Regions from separate parts of the Actinosynnema sp. NPDC050801 genome, predicted to be linked through region 1. Evidence: riboswitches for the same ligand, from Rfam matches in the RefSeq annotation. Region 1 holds a riboswitch; each other region holds the start of a gene.
The links. Region 1 has a riboswitch for glycine ahead of gcvT (glycine cleavage system aminomethyltransferase GcvT). Riboswitches for the same ligand answer to the same signal wherever they lie in the genome.
Positions count from the first base shown of each region.

Region 2: it holds a riboswitch for glycine, as region 1 does, so the genes downstream of both, gcvH (glycine cleavage system protein GcvH) here and gcvT (glycine cleavage system aminomethyltransferase GcvT) in region 1, are expected to answer to the same signal.
Region 3: it holds a riboswitch for glycine, as region 1 does, so the genes downstream of both, gcvP (aminomethyl-transferring glycine dehydrogenase) here and gcvT (glycine cleavage system aminomethyltransferase GcvT) in region 1, are expected to answer to the same signal.

Region 1 covers NZ_JBFAQZ010000036.1:34,807-39,667, forward strand. The annotation lists gene AB0K14_RS38865 (CaiB/BaiF CoA-transferase family protein) at 1-165, shown strand, start outside; gene AB0K14_RS38870 (hypothetical protein) at 585-746, shown strand; gene AB0K14_RS38875 (helix-turn-helix transcriptional regulator) at 948-1,436, shown strand; gene AB0K14_RS38880 (hypothetical protein) at 1,547-1,924, shown strand; gene AB0K14_RS38885 (DUF3817 domain-containing protein) at 1,940-2,242, shown strand; glycine riboswitch at 2,306-2,393, shown strand; glycine riboswitch at 2,394-2,492, shown strand; gene gcvT (glycine cleavage system aminomethyltransferase GcvT) at 2,615-3,718, shown strand; gene glyA (serine hydroxymethyltransferase) at 3,734-4,861, shown strand, end outside.
Region 2 covers NZ_JBFAQZ010000016.1:165,847-170,707, reverse strand. The annotation lists gene ald (alanine dehydrogenase) at 130-1,236, opposite strand; glycine riboswitch at 1,431-1,525, shown strand; gene gcvH (glycine cleavage system protein GcvH) at 1,669-2,049, shown strand; gene AB0K14_RS29920 (L-serine ammonia-lyase) at 2,054-3,418, shown strand; gene AB0K14_RS29915 (glutathione peroxidase) at 3,464-3,949, opposite strand; gene AB0K14_RS29910 (transcriptional regulator) at 3,946-4,260, opposite strand; gene AB0K14_RS29905 (hypothetical protein) at 4,253-4,861, opposite strand, start outside.
Region 3 covers NZ_JBFAQZ010000014.1:205,258-210,118, forward strand. The annotation lists gene gcvP (aminomethyl-transferring glycine dehydrogenase) at 1-1,591, opposite strand, end outside; glycine riboswitch at 1,745-1,835, opposite strand; gene AB0K14_RS28225 (MerR family transcriptional regulator) at 1,940-2,506, opposite strand; gene AB0K14_RS28230 (bifunctional nuclease family protein) at 3,246-3,719, opposite strand; gene AB0K14_RS28235 (MerR family transcriptional regulator) at 3,864-4,547, opposite strand; gene garA (glycogen accumulation regulator GarA) at 4,562-4,861, opposite strand, start outside.

The DNA of each region.
Region 1 (4,861 bases):
GGAGGCCTGGCCCAGCCCGCGCCCGCGCCGCGGTTCGAGCGGACGCCCGCCGCGACGCCGAGCCCGCCGCCCACCCCGGGCGAGCACACCGCCGAGGTGCTGGGCGAGCTGGGGTTGGGCGAGGACGAGATCGCCGGGCTGCGGCGGTCCGGGGTGATCGGCTGAACCCCGCTCACTTCCCGCGCCGCCGGATCGGGCGGAAAAAGGGCGCGGGAAATCACCTGAAGGGGTATCGGAAATGAGTGGCAGCCGCCATCGGCCTTTGTCACGGACAGTGCGTGCGCCGGCGCATTCGTGTGATGGGCTGTGGGGGTAGGACGGTGTCGCTGCACCTCGGTGTTCGTGCGAGGGGGGTGGGCGAGTGCCCGTACCTTGGTGATCGGCGGGGCCATGGGTCCCCTTGATCGTCCGATCGGGTGACACCAGGGCCTGCTCAGGCGTGGTTGCGTGGTTGATCGGCGACCGGTCGGGCGACGACGGCGGGTTCGATCGTCATCATCCGGGTGAATGGGGGACCATGTCGGTTGACACGCCCGGAGCGGCACCCGGCCGCCCTGCCCTGTGATACGGACGGAGACCGATCAGTGAACGTCAAGAAGGTGGTGACGCTGGCGGCGGTCGCGCTGGTGCTGTTCCTCCTGATCACCCAGCCGAACGAGTCCGCCGAAGCGGTGCGCACCGCGCTCGGGTGGCTCCAGTCGGGCGCGGAGTCGATCATCACCTTCGTCCGCAGCCTCTTCGCCTGAGACGCCCGCCCGACCTCGTCGAACTCCGCTCAATGCGGTCACGATCGGTGACCGCACGCCCTGAACGTTGCACCGTACGGGTGGAATGAGGGCTATAACGCCCTGGTAACAGGGTTTTGGACAATCCAGGGTCTAGCGGTTGTCGGTACCCGCTAATACGGTGCGTCGCATTGGCTGATCTTCGACCGACGAGGAGGCAGAATGGTCGAGGACTCCGGAGTCGACGAGCTGCTGCGGCAGTGGGCGGCTGAGCGCTCGGACGACGCCGAGCTGCAGGAGGTGAACCGGATCAAGGACGCGTGGCTCGCGGAAGCCCCGCCGTCCGCGCCGGGGATCCCCGTGCAGCGGGCGAATGGCGGTCCCCGCGGCCTGGTGAAGGTCGAGTCCGCGGATCCGGCGTACGTGACGGCGATGCGGAAGCGGGCGCCCGAGGTGCCCGAGGCTCTGCTCGCGGCCGCCGCCAGCTACTGGCAGCTGGTGGGCGACCTGTCCGAGGCGGAGCAGTGGTGGGACGCGGGCATCAGCCCGCTGGACCAGCGCGCTCTGGACTACCGGGCGGCCGGGCTCACGCCCGCCGACCTCGGTCGTCGCCTCGGCCCGATGACGGTGCTCCAGCACCTGCGTCGGGGTAGCGCGGCGGCCTGGTGCGTGGCCAGGCTGCAGAGGCAACGCCGGGACGGCGTCGCTTAGGTTCCGACGAGTCGGGGCGGGCTCCTGTGGTCGAGGGGCCCTCACCGTGAGGGGCGGGCTCCTGCGCGGGGAGCCCCAGCCCCGGGGGATGCACGAAGTACTCTTGAGGCGTGCGAGGCCTCATCACTCCCAAGCGGCTCGCGATCGCGGCCGCCTGCCTGGCGTCGCTGGTCGTGTGCTGCGGCCTGGCCTACTGGCAGTGGGAGCGGTTCTCCGAGGCCGGCGGCACGTTCCAGAACCTGGGTTACGTCTTCCAGTGGCCGCTGTTCGGCCTCTTCCCGGCGTTCATGGTGTGGCGCATCCGCAGGCTGGACGCGCGCCGCAAGGCCGAGGCCGCTGACGGCGCCGTCCCGGAGCCGGTGGCCGCGCCGCCGCGACCGGTCGTTACCGTTGAGCCCGTCAGAGCGCCCGCGCCGGACGACGAGGACGAAGAGCTCGCGGCCTACAACCGCATGCTCGCCGAACTCCACGCGCGGGACCAGCGGTGAAGCGAAGGTAGGGCGATGAGCGGCGCGTTGACCAGGTTCCGGTTCATGGCTTACGTGGTCGGTGTCGGCCTGCTGCTGCTCGTGGTCGCGATGATCGCCAAGTACGCGGGCGGCAACGAGGGCATGATGCAGGTCGTCGGCCCCGTCCACGGTTTCCTGTACGCGGTGTACCTGGTGCTCACCGTCGACCTGGCGCTCAAGGCGCGCTGGTCGATCAAGGGCACCGCCCTGGTGCTGCTCGCGGGCACGATCCCGTTCGTGTCGTTCTACGCCGAGCGCAGGGTGGTCGAGAGCGTCCGGGCCGAGAAGAGCCTGTGAGCGGGGTTGACCCCGTCCGCCGCCCACCCCTAGCGTCTGGCGGTACCAACTGAACACGGCCGTCGATGTCGCGCGGGAGAGTCCCCCACCAGGGCGCCGAAGGAGCAACTCCTCCCCGGAATCTCTCAGGCACAGGTACCGCCCGACGAAGGCAACTCTGGAAAGCAGGCGCACCCGGTGCGCCTCGCCCACGGTGCAAGCCGCCCTCACCCGGTGGCGAAGCTCTCAGGCTCATGGCAGAGGGGGAGGCTCACTCGACGAGGAGTCTCCGATGGACCGTGTCATCCTTTCGACCGTGAAGTTCCCGGACGTGCCCGCGGCCGACCCGACCGGTCGGCGCGCGGGCACGTCCGCACCCAGGGAGGTCTCCGCCTGATGGAAAGCCGCCGCACGCCCCTGAACGCCGAGCACGAGGCGCTGGGGGCCATGTTCACCGACTTCGCGGGCTGGCGGATGCCGCTGCGCTACGACAGCGAGCTGGCCGAGCACCACGCGGTGCGCACGTCGGCGGGCCTGTTCGACCTGACCCACATGGGTGAGATCCGGCTCACCGGCCCGGAGGCGGGCGCCGCGCTAGACCACGCGCTGGTCGGCCACGCGTCCGCGATCGGCGTCGGCCGCGCGCGCTACACGATGATCTGCGAGGCCGACGGCGGCGTCATCGACGACCTCATCGTCTACCGCACGGGCGAGGTCGAGTACCTCGTCGTGGCCAACGCCTCCAACGCCGCCGTCGTGCACGAGGCGCTGGTCGAGCGGGCGAAGGGCTTCGACACCACCGTCGAGGACGCCTCGACCGACTACGCGCTGCTGGCCGTGCAGGGGCCGAACTCGACCGCCATCCTCGCCGGCCTCACGCCCACCGACCTGGGCACGGTCAAGTACTACGCGTCGTACCCGACCGAGGTGGCGGGCAAGCCGGTCCTGCTCGCCCGCACCGGCTACACCGGCGAGGACGGCTTCGAGCTGTTCGTCGCGCCGGACGACGCCGCGCACGTGTGGCAGGCCCTGCTGGAGGCGGGCGCCCCGCACGACCTCAAGCCCGCCGGCCTCGGCTGCCGCGACACGCTGCGGCTGGAGGCGGGCATGCCGCTGTACGGCAACGAACTCGGCCGCGACCGCACGCCGTTCCACGCGAACCTCGGTCGGGTGGTGAAGCTGGACAAGCCGGGCGACTTCGTCGGCCGCGACGCCCTGGCCGCCGTGTCCGAGCAGGGCGTGGACCAGGTCCTCGTCGGCCTCAAGACCACCTCGCGCCGCGCGCCCCGGCACGGGTACCCGGTGCTGGACGCGGCGGGCGCCCCGATCGGCGAGGTGACCAGCGGCGCGTTGTCGCCGACCCTGGGGTACTCGGTGGCGATGGCGTACGTGGCCGTCGGCAGCACCGAGCCCGGCACGGCGCTGTCGGTCGACGTCCGCGGCAAGCACGAGCCGGTCGAAGTCGTCGCACTGCCCTTCTACAAGCGCACCTCGTAAGGGAGATCCACACACATGTCCGAGCACTTCAACACCTCCCTCGCGGAGTTCGACCCGGAGGTCGCGAACGCCGTCGCCGCCGAGCTCGACCGGCAGCAGAGCACGCTGGAGATGATCGCCTCCGAGAACTTCACGCCGGTGTCGGTGCTCCAGGCTCAGGGGTCGGTGCTGACGAACAAGTACGCCGAGGGCTACCCGGGCCGGCGCTACTACGGCGGCTGCGAGAACGTCGACGTGATCGAGCGGCTGGCGATCGAGCGGGTCAAGGCCCTGTTCGGCGCGGGTTTCGCGAACGTGCAGCCGCACTCGGGCGCGCAGGCCAACGCGTGCGCGATGTTCGCCCTGCTCCAGCCGGGCGACACGATCCTGGGCCTCGACCTCGCCCACGGCGGCCACCTCACCCACGGCATGCGGATCAACTTCTCCGGCAAGCTCTACAACGTGGTGCCCTACCACGTGTCGGAGTCCGACGGCCGGGTCGACATGGCCGAGGTCGAGCGGCTGGCCGCGGAGTTCAAGCCGAAGCTGATCGTGGCCGGCTGGTCGGCCTACCCGCGTCAGCTCGACTTCGCCGAGTTCCGCCGGATCGCCGACTCGGTGGACGCGTACCTGATGGTGGACATGGCGCACTTCGCCGGTCTCGTGGCGACGGGCCTGCACCCGAGCCCGGTGCCGCACGCGCACGTCGTGACGACGACCACGCACAAGACGCTCGGCGGCCCGCGCGGCGGTGTGATCCTGACCAACACCGCCGAACTCGCGAAGAAGATCAACTCGGCGGTGTTCCCCGGTCAGCAGGGCGGGCCGCTGGAGCACGTGATCGCGGGCAAGGCGGTGGCGTTCAAGCACGCGGCGTCGCCCGAGTTCGCCGACCGGCAGCGGCGCACGGTCGAGGGCGCGAAGATCCTCGCCGAACGGCTGTCGCGGCCCGACGCGGCGGCGGCGGGCGTGAAGGTGCTCACCGGCGGCACGGACGTGCACCTCGTGCTGGTCGACCTGGTGGCGTCCGAACTGGACGGCAAGCAGGCCGAGGACCGGTTGCACGAGGTGGGCATCACGGTCAACCGCAACGCCGTGCCGAACGACCCCCGCCCGCCGATGGTGACCTCCGGCCTGCGGATCGGCACGCCCGCGCTGGCCACC
Region 2 (4,861 bases), on a different contig from region 1:
CCCGGCTAAGATTGGTGACGCGGCCCGCTCCCAGTGACCCCCAGGCTGGTTGAGCGGGCCGTCTTATCGTCGAAGGGCCCCGCTCACAGCACGTGAGCGGGGCCCTTCGCACTTGGCGGAGCGGTCGCCTCAGAGGTCGAGCGGCGTGTGGGTCATCCCGTGGGCCTGCGCCACCGGCAGGTTGGCCAGCAGGCCGTCGTGCGCGTTCAGGCCGAGCGCCAGCGACGCGTCCGCGCGCAGCGCCGCTTCCCAGCCCTGGTCGGCCAGCGCGACGGCGTGCGGCAGGGTCACGTTGGTCAGCGCGTAGGTCGACGTGCGCGGCACCGCGCCGGGCATGTTCGCCACGCAGTAGAAGACCGAGTCGTGCACATGGTAGGTCGGGTCGGCGTGCGTGGTCGGCCGCGAGTCGGCGAAGCAGCCGCCCTGGTCGATCGCGATGTCCACCAGCACCGAGCCGGGCTTCATGTCGGCCACCAGCTCGTTGCCCACGAGCTTCGGCGCCTTCGCACCGGGCACCAGCACCGCACCGATCACCAGGTCGGCCTCGCGCACGGCCTGCTCGACCGAGTAGCGGTTGGACGTCACGGTGCGCAGGCGGCCCTGGTAGAGGGCGTCGATGTGGCGCAACCGGTCCACGTTGGTGTCCAGGATCTGCACGTCCGCGCCCATGCCGACGGCGATCGCGGCCGCGTTCAGGCCCGCCACGCCGCCGCCGATGACCACCACGCGCGCCGGGTGCACACCGGGCACGCCGCCGGGCAGCACGCCGCGGCCGCCGGAGGGCTTCATCAGCGCGAACGCGCCCACCTGCGGCGCGAGGCGGCCGGCGACCTCGGACATCGGCGCCAGCAGCGGCAGCGCGCCGTTCGCGGTCTGCACGGTCTCGTAGGCGATCGCGGTGGTGCCGGAGTCCAGCAACGCCTGCGTCAGCGGTCGGTCGGCGGCCAGGTGCAGGTAGGTGAACAGGACCTGGCCCTTGCGCAGCCGCGGGTACTCCTCGGCGATCGGCTCCTTGACCTTGAGCACCAGGTCGCCCTCGGCCCACACGTCGTCCGCCGTGGCCAGCACCTTGGCGCCGGCGGCCAGGTACTCCTCGTCCGTGATCGCCGATCCGAGGCCCGCACCGGTCTCGACCACCACGTCGTGACCGCGCTGCGTCAGCTCGTGGGCGCCCGCCGGGGTCAGCGCGACGCGGTACTCGTGGTTCTTGATCTCCCGGGGGACTGCGATCCGCACGGTGGACTCCTTCGGCCGTTGTTACACCAAAGGTCCGGTAACGGGGTTTCGGTGTCATCGTGCCGCCGGCACCAACGGACCGGTGCGGTGTTGTGCGGATCGAACAAGTCGGCGGTCGCGTTGACACCCGTCGACCTCGGCACCTAGCGTTCGGGCCACCAACTGAACATCGGCCGCGGCGCAGGATGAGCGCCGGAACCCGCGCGGGAGAGACCTCGGTGAGCGTGCCGGGGCGCCGAAGGAGCAAGTCCCCCGCACACTCTCAGGCAGCGAGAACCGCTCGGGTGAGGCGACTCTGGAAAGCGTGCCCCTCGGCGCGCACCCACGGTGCAAGCCGGGTCGGATCGACGGTCAGCCGTCGCGCCGGCGCGGCGAAGCTCTCAGGTCCCAGGACAGAGTGGGGATCCGGACCTCGCCCAAGGGAGCGCTGTCGTGACTTTTCCGGACAACCTGCTGTACACGCCCGAGCACGAGTGGGTGGACTGGGCGCCGGGTACCCAGGACCCCGTGGCGGTCGGTATCACGTCGTACGCGGCGGAGTCGTTGGGTGACATCGTCTTCGTGGAGCTGCCCGCGCTCGGCGCCGTGGTCACGTCCGGCGAGGTGTGCGGCGAGCTGGAGTCGACCAAGTCGGTGAGCGACCTGTACGCGCCGGTCAGCGGCGAGGTGGTGGAGGTCAACACCGCGGCCGCCGACGACCCGTCGTTGATCAACAACGACCCGTACGGCGCCGGCTGGCTGTTCAAGGTGGCCGTGACCGACGCGACCGGGTTGCTGACCGCCGCCAAGTACGCGGAACTGACCGGGGACTGACGTCATGGCGATCAGCGTGTTCGACCTGTTCTCCGTGGGGATCGGACCGTCCAGTTCGCACACCGTCGGTCCGATGCGCGCGGCCATGATGTTCGCCGACCGGCTGCGGCCGGTGCTGGAGTCCGTCGACCGCGTGCACGTGGAGCTGTTCGGGTCGCTCGGCGCGACCGGGCACGGGCACGGCAGCCCGAAGGCGGTGATGCTCGGGTTGGAGGGCCACCGGCCGGAGGACGTCGACCCGGCGGAGGCCGAGCGACGGTTGGCGGAGATCCGCGCCACCGGGCGGTTGCGGCTGGGCGGCGTGCGGGAGATCGCGTTCCGCGAGGACCCCGACCTGGTGATGCACCGGCGGAAGTCGTTGCCGTTGCACCCCAACGGCATGAGCTTCACCGCCCACTCGGGTGATGCCGTGGTCGACTCGGCGGTGTACTACTCCGTCGGCGGCGGCTTCGTGGTGGACGACACGGCCACCGGCACCGACCGGATCAAGGCCGACGAGACGCCGCTCGCGCACCCGTTCCGCACCGGTGACGAGCTGTTGGCGCGGTGCCGCGAGACCGGGTTGTCGATCAGCGAGGTGATGCTGGCCAACGAGTTGTCCTGGCGTGACGAGGCCTCGGTGCGTTCGGGGCTGCTGCACATCTGGGACGTGATGCAGGCGTGCGTCGAGCGCGGCTGCACCATGGACGGCGTGCTGCCCGGTGGGCTGAAGGTCCGGCGGCGCGCGGCCGAGATGCGGCAGCGGATGGCCGCCGAGCACTACGCCACGGACCCGTTGCGGGTGATGGACTGGGTGACGTTGTTCGCCTTGGCGGTGAACGAGGAGAACGCCGCCGGCGGTCGGGTGGTGACCGCGCCGACCAACGGCGCGGCCGGCATCGTGCCGGCAGTGCTGCACTACTACTCGCGGTTCGTGCCCGGCGCGTCCGACGACGGGGTGGTGCGGTTCCTGCTGACGGCGGGCGCGGTCGGCGTGCTGTTCAAGGAGAACGCGTCGATCTCGGGCGCCGAGGTGGGGTGCCAGGGCGAGGTCGGCTCTGCCTGCTCGATGGCGGCGGGCGGGCTGGCCGAGGTGATGGGCGGCACGCCCGAGCAGGTCGAGAACGCGGCCGAGATCGCGATGGAGCACAACCTCGGGCTGACCTGCGACCCGATCGGCGGGCTGGTGCAGATCCCGTGCATCGAGCGCAACGCGCTGGCGTCGATCAAGGCCATCACGGCGGCGCGGATGGCGTTGCGCGGCGACGGTTCGCACTTCGTGTCGCTGGACAAGGTCATCAAGACCATGCGTGAGACGGGCAAGGACATGAAGGTCAAATACAAGGAGACCGCGCGCGGCGGGCTCGCGGTGAACGTCATCGAGTGCTGATCCGGGCGCGGGAGGTGGCCGGTCGGTCACCTCCCGCGCGCCGGACTACGGCAGCACGGACTCGATCGCCTTCACGACCGCCTCGTCCTCCGGCTCGGTGGACGGGCGGAAGCGGGCGACGACCTCGCCGGAGGGGGCGAGCAGGAACTTCTCGAAGTTCCACTGCACGTCGCCCGCCGCGCCGTCGGTGTCGGCGAACGCCGTCAGCTCGGCGTACAGCGGGTGCCGGGACGGGCCGTTCACCTCGACCTTCTCGAACAGCGGGAACGTCACGCCGTACGTGGTGGAGCAGAACGTGGCGATCTCCTCCGCCGTGCCCGGCTCCTGCCCGGCGAACTGGTTGCACGGGAACCCGACCACGGAGAAGCCCTGCGCCGCGTACCGCTCGTGCAGCCGCTCCAAGCCCTGGTACTGCGGCGTCAGACCGCACTTCGAGGCGACGTTCACCACCAGCAGCGCCTTGCCCGCCAACGCGCCGAGGGTCGACGGCTCACCGGACAGGGTGTGCAGCGGGATGTCGTGGATGCTCATGCCTGCGAGGCTACGTGCCGCTCCACCAGCGCACGCAGGGCCGCCATCTCCACCGCCAGCGCGGCACGTCCCGCCGGGGTGACGCCGACCCACGTCCGCGGCCGCTTGCCGTCGTAGTCCTTCTCCACCGCCACCAGGCCGGCCTGCTCCAGCACGGCGATGTGCCGCGACAGGTTGCCCGCCGTCAGCTCCAAAGTGGACCGCAGGTAGCCGAACCCGACCCGCTTCGCCTCCGCCGCCACGGTGAGGATGCCCAGCCGGTGCCGCTGGTGCACCACGTCGTCCAGTGACGCGGTCGGGTGCTCAGCCACGCCGCAGGCCCACCAAGCCGCCGACGAGGAGCACCGACCCGGGCAGCACGACCACGCTGCCCAGCGACCAGGCGGTGGGCTGGGACACCACCAGCGGCGTGAACGCGGCCGACACGCACAGCGCCACGAGGTACGCGGCGGTGATCGTGGTGAACCGGGTGCTGCGCTCCAGCGCCGCCAGCACCACCAGGCCCAGGCCGATCGCGATGAACTGCGCGATCGCCGGCTGGTCGTGCTGGAGCACCGCCGTGCCGAGCACGGCCGCCGTCGACGTCACCGCCCGCGGCGCGCCCCGGTGCCACAGCACGGTCGCCACCGCCAGGACGATCAAGCCGGCACCCGTGCCGGAGTAGAACCGGAACGGCAGGTGCTCCAGCGCCAACCCGACCACCGGACCGCTCAGGCCGATCACCGTCGCGCCGAGGTAGCCCCGCGTGGACGTCTCGATCCCCACCCGCGTGCCGCGCCTGCGGTACCACCACACCGTCGCCAGACCGCCCGCCAGCAGCACGACCAGCCAGAACAGGCCGAGCAGCACGGGGTAGCGCACCTCGAACCCCCGGCTCGGCGGCTCGGCGGGCGCGTACAGCGGCAGGGCCAG
Region 3 (4,861 bases), on a different contig from region 1:
GCCACGTGATCGGCTCCATCTCGGCCGTGGCGTTGAGCTTCATCGTGCACGAGCCCAGCGGGATCATGCTGCGGTCCAGCGCCACGTCCTTGTCCGACAACGCCCGCAGGTAGCGCAGCAACGCGGTCTCGGAGCGGTGCGCGTGGAACACCGGGTGGGTCAGGTAGTCGCTGGTGCGTCGCAGGTCGGCGGGGATGCCGTCGGCGGTGTCGGCGTCCAGGCCGTCCACGTCGGAGACGGTCACGCCGAACGCCTTCCACACCAGTTCCAGGTGGTCGCGCGTGGTGGTCTCGTCGCACGCGATCGACACCACGTCGGCGTCGACCTGCCACAGGTTCACGCCGAGGTCGCGCGCGGCGGACACGACGTCGGCGGCACGGCCCTCGACCCGCGCGCGCACGGTGTCGAAGAACTCGCCGTGCACGATCTCGACGCCGCCCTCCAACAGGCCCCCGGCCAGCACGGTCGCCATCCGGTGGGCGCGGGTCGCGATCGCCTTCAGCCCGTCCGGACCGTGGTACACCGCGTACATCGAGGCGATCACCGCGAGGAGCACCTGCGCGGTGCAGATGTTGCTGGTCGCCTTCTCCCGGCGGATGTGCTGCTCGCGCGTCTGCAACGCGAGGCGGTAGGCCAGGGAGCCGTCCGCGTCGACGGACACGCCGACGAGCCGTCCGGGCAGCTGCCGCTCCAGGCCCTGGCGCACCGCCATGTAACCGGCGTGCGGCCCACCGAACCCGATCGGCACGCCGAACCGCTGGGTCGTGCCCACGACGACGTCCGCGCCGATCTCGCCGGGCGGGCGCAGCAGCGTCAGCGACAGCAGGTCGGCGGCGACCACGGCCATCGCGCCGGCCTTGTGGATCTCCTCGATCACGGCCTGGTGGTCGCGGACCACGCCGGACGCGCCCGGGTAGGACAGCAGCACGCCGAAGAAGTCGCCGCCGAGGCCGAGCCCTTCGATGCCCTGCGACAGGTCGGCGGTGACGATCTCGATGCCCAGCGGCTCGGCGCGGGTCTCGATGACGGCCAGCGTCTGCGGCAGCGTGTCCGCGTCCACCACGAACTTGCCCGACTTGGACCGGCCCGCGCGGCGGACCAGCGTCATGGCCTCCGCGGCGGCGGTGGACTCGTCCAGCATCGAGGCGTTGGCCAGCGGCAGGCCGGTCAGGTCGCCGACCATGGTCTGGAAGTTGAGCAGGGCTTCGAGGCGGCCCTGGGAGATCTCCGGCTGGTACGGCGTGTAGGCGGTGTACCAGGCGGGGCTCTCCAGCACGTTGCGGCGGATCACCGGCGGCGTGGTGGTGCCGTAGTAGCCGAGCCCGATCATCTGCGTCATCGGGCGGTTGCGCGCGGCCAGGGCGCGCAGCTCGGCCAGCGACTCGGTCTCGGTGGCGGGCGCGGGCAGGTCCAGCACCAGGTCGCGCTCGCGGATCGACTCGGGGACGGCGTGCTGCGCCAGTTCCTCCAGGGAGCCGACACCGATGACGTCGAGGATGCGGGCCAGCTCCGCGGGCCGCGGGCCCACGTGCCGGTCGGCGAACGGGGTGCCGTGCTCGAGTGCGGCGAGGGGGATGCGGTCCTGCGTCATCGGGGCTGCCTCCAGGGCTCCGGACAGACTTCTGCCGTTGCCCTCCCCCTCTGTCTTCTGCCCGTCGGCGGGCGCCTGAGAGCTTCACCCGGCTGTCGGGCTTGCACCGTCGGCGGGGTCGGCCGGTGTGCCCGACCCGCTTTCCAGAGGCGTCTCACCCGCACGGTCCTTGCGCCTGAGAGGTTCCGGGGAGGATTTGCTCCTTCGGCGCCGAGACGGGCTCGGACTCTCCCGCACGGGATAAAGCGACTACGCGCGAAATCGTACCCGGCGGACGTGCCCGGGGTACCACCGGCGCGACGTGGATCTCAGTGCGCCGCAGCAGGTCCGCCGGCCGTCGCGCCCGGATCAGCCGATGGCCCGGGTGCGACGGCGGCGGGACAGCTCGTCGTCGGCCGGTTCCACGATCTCGCCGCCGTCGGCGCGTTCGGCGGGGAAGTCGTGGATCGTGCCGCTGATCTCCCGCATCGCGCCGCTGACCGCGATGCCGAACACCCCCTGGCCGCCCTGCAGCAGGTCGACGACCTCCTCCGGCGAGGTGCACTCGTAGACCGTGGTGCCGTCGCTGAACAGCGTGATCCGGGCCAGGTCCTGCACGCCGCGGCGGCGCAGGTGGTCGACCGCGGCCCGGATGTTCTGCAGCGAGACGCCGGTGTCCAGGAGTCTCTTGACGACCTTGAGGACCAGGATGTCCTTGAACGAGTAGAGCCGCTGGCTGCCTGAGCCGTGGGCACTCCTTATGGTCGGGTTGACCAATCCGGTGCGCGCCCAGTAGTCCAGCTGGCGGTAGGTGATGCCCGCGATCTGGCACGCGGCGGGGCCGCGGTACCCGACCAGTTCGTCCGGCAGCGAGGAGTCCGGGAACAGTTCACCCTGTTCTCCGGATCCGGCCCGGATGGGCGCTTCCTCGACCACGCCTGCCTCCCCTCGGTCCGGTCACGACGACCGGCGACCAACGTGAAGCCGCCGCGGTGTCCGAATCACACCGTGGCAATTCACCTGAGTTCGACGGTAAGACCGCCTAGGGGGCAGGTCAACGCGACGCGCTGGGCGTGTCTGACCTCAAGGTCAGGTTGAGGTTGAGAGAGTCGCCCGTTGTAAGCCATTCGGGTGACGTTTAGTGATCGTTTAGTTCAGCAACGTTGACGTTGTGTAACCCGACCACGCGACACCCGAAAGTGGGACGCGTGGTTGATCAGTCACGCACCGCACACGCCTACGGGAAGCCGTTCACGGCCCGCGGCCGACGTCGCGCCCCTTCGCGGGTGTCGGGTCTTGTCAAGCACCCGACCCGCTTGTCCACCCTCGGCCGGCCGAAATCGTCGGTGCGTGCCGGCAAGATGAAGAACAGGGATCCCCCGGGCGGGGACCCCTGCGGAAGCGCGGACGGGCCGAACGAACAGCCGGACGGAACGGACGAACCAGGACGAGCCGGGAACCGGCGGCGCCAGGACGCGGACGACAACCGGCGGCGCAGGAGGCGGACGACAGCCGGGTCCAGGACGCGGACGGCAGCCGACGGCGCCAAGGATCGGACGACAGCCGGCGGCCAGGACGCGGACACGGCCCGCAACCGCACCGGGTAACGAACGTCGCCGGACCGCTGACTCGGGCGGGCACCGGCGAACGCGGTGGAACGACGAGACGGCTCGGGCTACGTGTCCGCGCCGCGGAAGTCCTCCGGCGACACGGAGTCGAGGAACTCGCGGAACTTCTCGACCTCGTCCTCCTGCTCGTCCGGGATGATGAGACCGGCCTCCGCCAGCACCGACTCCTCGGCGTGGATCGGCACACCGATCCGCAACGCCAGCGCCACCGAGTCGCTCGGCCGCGCCGACACCCGGATGTCACCGTCGAACACGAGTTCCGCGAAGTACGTGCCCTCTTGCAGGTCGGTGATCCGCACCTGCTCCAGTTGTCGGCCGAGCGCCCCGATGACGTCCTTGAGCAGGTCGTGCGTCAACGGCCGGGCAGGACGGACACCTTGCTGCTCCAACGCGATCGCCGTGGCCTCGACCGATCCGATCCAGATCGGCAGGTACCGTTCGCCCTCGGTTTCGCGCAGCAGCAGGATCGGCTGGTTGGCGGGCAGTTCCACCCGCACGCCGACGACGCGCATTTCGCTCATCGGGTCTCGCCTCCCTCAGCGCGCTGAAATTCTGGCGTCCCCGCTACCTAACGAGGATCCCCCACGTACAGTTTCGACGCTACCCGCCAAGCGGGCTCAGTGCGCAACCGCCCACCCGCTTCCGATCACGATGCGGACACGCGTTCACCTCGGCGAAACGGGACGACCTGCGACGTCACGCAGGCCCACCTTCACCAGCAGTGTGTGCAGGGTTACCGAGAGCGCCGCCAGTTCGCGCACGGCTTCGTCCACTCCGGCCCGGTCGCGCTGCCGGTGCCGCGTGCCGACGACCTGCTCGACGAGCCCGACCTCGCGGTCGGCGGCGGCGCGGAACGGCCGCAGGTGACGCGCTTCCAACCCGTGCTCCACCATGGCCCGCACGGTCGACGCGATCTGCACGGCCTCGTGGTCGTAGAACCCGCCCGAGCCGGCCCTGATCAGACCGTGCTGCTCCAGGTCCGCCAGCACACCGGGCTCGATGCCCGCCCGCGCCAGCAGGTCCTCGCGGGTGACCCGGTTCCCGGCGGCCGGGGCGAGGTCGACCGCGCGCAACGCCCTGGGCGCGCCCTGGTCGGCCGCGTCCAGCTGCTCCTTGATGACCTTCAGCGGCAGGTACCTGTCCCGCTGTGCGGACAGCACGTACCGCAGGCGGTCCACGTCGGCGGACGTGAACTGCCGGTACCCCGAGGCCGTGCGCGCCGGGCGGACCAACCCCTCCGACTCCAGGAACCGGATCTTGGAGATGGTGACGTCGGGGAAGTCGGGTCGCAGCTGCGCCAGCACCACCCCGATGCTCAACCCCCCGCGTGGCCGCCCGGCCGCCGTCACCGGAGCCCCATCGCTCAGGCCCCCTGGCCCCCGGCGCCCGGACCGGTCAGGAACACGAGGCGGAACTTGCCGATCTGCACCTCGTCGCCGTTGGCCAGGACCGCCTGGTCGACGGGCTCGCGGTTGACGTAGGTGCCGTTGAGGCTGCCCACGTCGATGACCACGAACTCACCGCCCTCGCGGCGGAACTCGGCATGGCGGCGGGAGACCGTCACGTCGTCGAGGAAGATGTCGCTGTCGGGGTGCCGCCCCGCGCTGGTCGTGTCACGGTCCAGCAGGAACCTCGACCCCGCGTTGGGGCCGCGCTTGACCAC